DNA from 2 places in the Micromonospora sp. CA-246542 genome. Region 1 is predicted to be linked to the other one. Evidence: riboswitches for the same ligand, from Rfam matches in the RefSeq annotation. Region 1 holds a riboswitch; the other holds the start of a gene.
The links. Region 1 has a riboswitch for cobalamin ahead of ACQP0N_RS13680 (CbtB domain-containing protein). Riboswitches for the same ligand answer to the same signal wherever they lie in the genome.
Positions count from the first base shown of each region.

Region 2: it holds a riboswitch for cobalamin, as region 1 does, so the genes downstream of both, cobN (cobaltochelatase subunit CobN) here and ACQP0N_RS13680 (CbtB domain-containing protein) in region 1, are expected to answer to the same signal.

Region 1 is NZ_CP192040.1:2,933,468-2,935,664, forward strand. Features, by position in the region: gene ACQP0N_RS13670 (histidine phosphatase family protein) at 1-315, opposite strand, end outside; gene ACQP0N_RS13675 (CbtA family protein) at 312-1,112, opposite strand; gene ACQP0N_RS13680 (CbtB domain-containing protein) at 1,103-1,306, opposite strand; cobalamin riboswitch at 1,342-1,481, opposite strand; cobalamin riboswitch at 1,624-1,837, shown strand; gene ACQP0N_RS13685 (ribonucleoside-diphosphate reductase subunit alpha) at 2,032-2,197, shown strand, end outside.
Region 2 is NZ_CP192040.1:3,700,932-3,703,128, reverse strand. Features, by position in the region: gene ACQP0N_RS17410 (DUF5919 domain-containing protein) at 1-63, opposite strand, end outside; gene ACQP0N_RS17405 (hypothetical protein) at 370-492, shown strand; cobalamin riboswitch at 579-755, shown strand; gene cobN (cobaltochelatase subunit CobN) at 1,050-2,197, shown strand, end outside.

The DNA of each region.
Region 1 (2,197 bases):
CTCGCCTAGCGCGTCCGGCCGCTCCGCCGCGATCTCCGCGAGGGGCCGGCCCGACCACTCGCCGTAGTCACAGTCGGCCAGGGCCGCCTCGACGGTGGGCGCGAGTCCGAAGATCTCGGCGGTCTCGACGGCCGCCGCCGCGGGGCTGGACAGGCATACGACCGCGTCGCCGTCACGCCGGCCCGTACCAGCGGGGGACAGGGCGAGGGCGGCACGCCGGCCGCCCTCGTCCAGGCTGTCGTTCCCGCCGAACCGGGCCTGCCGCAGGGCGGCGGTGTGACCGTGGGCGACCAGCCGCAGGCTGGTGGCGCTCACCCGGCCAGTCGTGCGCCGGCGACCGCGCGCTGGCGGTGCATCAGGGCGGCGAAGAGCAGGCCGATGCCGGTCCACAGCACCATCTGGGTGCCGAGCGAGGCGAGCCGGAAGCTCCACAGCAGCGTCGCGGGGAAGTCGCCGGGGACCTCCTGGAACGACGGCAGCACCACATAGGACACGACGGTGACCAGCAGGAAACCGCCGACCGCCGCGCTGGCCCGCAGCCACACCGGCGCGTGCTCACCCACCGATCGGTAGCCGAGCGAACCGGACCAGACCGCGACCAGGCCGAGTACCACCATCAGCAGGTAGGTGAACGTGCGCTGGTTGATGGTGGACGGGTCGCCGACGGCCGGTGGATTCGGTGGGTACTTGACGAACGGCACGATCACCGCGCCGAGCAGCGCACCGCCGGCCAGCAACAACCCGGACCGCCCGTCGTCGGCGGTCCGCCGACGCCGGGCCAGCAGGACGTACGCGCTGGCCAGCAGGCCGCCCATGGCGGCGCCGAACAGGCCGGTGGCCAGGAACAGGCCGCCGCGTTGGCCGTTGCGGCCGACCAGGGCCTCCTCGCCGTGCTGGTGCCCGTCGGCGACGGCCTCGGCGTGCTGGTGCCCGTCGGCGGCGGGCTCGGCGTGGGTGGCCGCCTCCTCGATGGCGATGGCCGCCTCGACGTGTGGTTCGCCGACGACGTAGGCGAACGTCCCGGCGAGCAGGCCGGCCACCAGGCCGGCGAGCAGCCCGCGCAGCAGGACCGTGACGAACGTGGGTGCGGTGCCGGTGCCGGTCAGTGGCACGGGACACCGAGCAGGTGCCGGCCGTCGTGCATCAGCTCGTGCAGGTACATCCCGCTGCGCGAGACCGCGCCCTGGTCGAAGGCGACGAGGTAGGTCAGCAGTGCGAGCAGGGCGACGGTGGCCAGGACCGTCCACACGAGACGGGTCGGGACAGCGGGGTGTGCCAGCGGCTGGCTGGACGTGGAGCTGGACATGCGTGAACGAACCTCCTCGGGGATGACGCGTCCCCATCGCAAGGCTGCGGACGACCGAGCGTCCTGGCTCGCGCCCCCCGGGCTGGGGGCCGCTCACAGTGGCGCGACCGCGCCGGATTCTCACCGGCTTCCCTCGCGTCGCCGCAGATAGTGGGTCGACCGTATCGGTGCCGGTTCGCCTCGGTCAAGCCGATGGCGACGGTCGGGGCGTCACCGCCCGTCGGCCGGCTCCGAGCCGATCGACGAGGGTCGTCATCGTCGACCGCGACACGCCGGACCCGACATGTGGGGTGTGACAAACGTGCTCGCCCCTATATATGGTGTCGACCGCAGCTGGTTCGGCCACTCCTGGTGAGTGGTCGAGGCAAGAGGGAACCCGGTGGAAGTCCGGGACTGTCCCGCAGCGGTGAGTGGGAACGACCGCCGTCATCAGCACTGGGCCAACGGCCTGGGAAGCGACGGCCAGTAGGTGACCGGGCCGGCCCGGTCGCGCCCGCGAGTCCGAAGACCTGCCAGCGCGCCGCGTACCCGAACCTCGGGTGCGCGGCGGTCCGAGGCCGCGCGGAACGGCTGACGCCACCTGACCCACGCCCACGCTGGCGTGGCGTCGACGGCGTCCGTCCCCCCGCGTCCGAGGGCCCTTGAGGTCTCGAACTCCCGAGGAGTGAGTGGTGACAGTCACCGAGGTGGTCCCGGTCAGCGGCGAGGCCGCGCGGCGGACCCCGATGCAGGTGCGCAAGCGCGACGGCGGCACCGAGGCCGTGGACGTGAACAAGATCGTCCGGGCGGTCGAGCGGTGGGCCGACGACCTGACCGAGGTCGACCCGATGCGGGTGGCCACCCGTACGATCAGCGGCCTCTACGACGGCGCGACGACCGCCGAGCTGGACC
Region 2 (2,197 bases), 770 kb from region 1:
CATGTCAGTGGTGTCCCACAACAGGTCGTCAGTGGTAAGCGTGGCAGTTGCGCGGACGCTCACGGCTGGCTCCCTTCCTGCTCAAGGGCCGAGGGCCAGCCTATTCAGTAGTGGGATGGCATACCGGGAGGACATCCGGAGGGCGGATGACGGTTATCCATCGAGGAATCACCCGCTGTGATGGATCGCTGCGATTGTGGTGAGCAGGGTCGTGGTGTGAGTCTGCGGTCCCGCCCCCACCTGCCCATGCGCCCCGCCTGGTTGTGCCGCAACTGTGCCGCAGCATGGCCATGCTCCCGCGCCCAACTCGATCTCGTCGCCGAGTTCTACGGTCACTCGCTGGCGCTGGCCCTCTACCTTACGTCCTGCATGAACGAGGCCATCCACGACTTGTACGGTCTCGGCGGTCGCCCCGACCTTGCCCTGATGCACGCGCGTTTCCTCGGCTGGCTGTCGTTGACTCGCCGGCCGCGTCGCTTCAACCATGAGTGACTCGCCCCGATATATTCGCAGGTCAATGTGGTGCTCGTGACCGGGTGGCACCGGGGTCCGCGTTGACCGGCGGCGCGAGGGTGTGGCAGCATTCGCGGCCTGACGGCAGTGAAGGAAGTCGGTGCGAATCCGACGCGGTCCCGCCACTGTCACCGGGGAGTGATCCCCCCTCGCGAGTCACGGCCGTGTGTCTGCGGTTGGAAGGCCGGGGGAGAGCGTCGATCCGGAAGCCAGGATACTTCGGCCGTCGGGACGTACCCCAGGGCGTGGACACCCGAGGAGGACCCGATGACGCATGGCGTCTTGCGCACCGACGAGCACCGTCGTACCCCGAGCGGCGGTCGCACCGCCGCGCCCCGACCCGGCCGCACGACCGCGCCGGCATCCGCTCGCTTGGGCGTCGTTTCCCGCTGAGTTCCGCGCCACGCCACCCGTCGCCGCCGGCCCCGTGCCGGTGAGCGGTCCGGGTCGCGGTGCCCGCTGAACCCCGCGCCCACCCGCACGTCGTCGCCGAACCGCTTCCGCGAGCGCGCCGACGTTACCGTCCGGAGCCTGCCGTGCGCATTCTGCTGCTCTCCACCGCCGACACCGACCTGCTGGCCGCCCGCGCCAGCGACGCCGACTACCGGCTCGCCAACCCCGCCCGGGTGGCGGCCGACGAGGTGCCCGCCCTGCTCGACGGGGTCGACCTCGCCGTCGTACGCCTGCTCGGCGGTCGGCAGGCGTGGCCGGACGGCCTCGCCGCCGTGCTCGCCAGCGGCGTGCCCACGGTCGTCCTCGGCGGCGAGGCGCTGCCGGACGCGGAGCTGATGGCGGTCTCCACGGTGCCGTCCGGCGTGGTCGCCCAGGCCCTGGCGTACCTGGTCGAGGGTGGTCCGGACAACCTCGGGGAGCTGGCCCGGTTCCTCTCCGACACGGTCCTGCTCACCGGGGAGGGATTCGCCCCGCCCGCGCCGACCCCGGCGTACGGCGTGCACGGCGAGCACCCCACCGACCCGGATCGGCCCACCATCGGAATCGTCTTCTACCGGGCGCACGCCCTGGCCGGCAACACCGCGTTCGTCGACGTGCTGGCCGAGGCGGTCCGCGCGGCCGGCGGCAACCCACTGCCGATCTTCTGCGGCTCGCTGCGCGGGCTGACCACCGGCGCCGGCCCGCTCGGGCTGTTCGCCCGCTGCGACGCGTTGCTGGTCACCGTCCTCGCGGCCGGCGGAGCGGTCGCGGCGGACGCCTCCTCCGGCGGCGACGAGGACGCCTGGGACGTCGGCGCGCTCGCCGCCCTGGACGTGCCGGTCATCCAGGCGCTCTGCCTCACCAGCACACGTGAGCAGTGGGCTGGCAGCGACGCCGGACTGTCCCCGCTGGACGCGGCGATGCAGGTGGCCATCCCCGAGTTCGACGGCCGGATCGTCACGGTGCCGTTCTCGTTCAAGCAGGTCGACGCCGACGGTCTCTCGGTGTACGCCGCCGACCCCGAGCGGGCCGCCCGCGTCGCCGGCATCGCGGTGCGGCACGCCCGGCTGCGGGACGTGCCGAACGCCGACAAGCGGATCGCCGTGATGCTCAGCTCGTACCCCACCAAGCACTCCCGGGTCGGCAACGCCGTCGGGTTGGACACCCCGGCCTCGGCGGTCCGGCTGTTCGCCGCGCTCGCCGAGGCGGGCTACGACCTCGGGGGCACGCCGCCGCCCACGGACGGCGACGC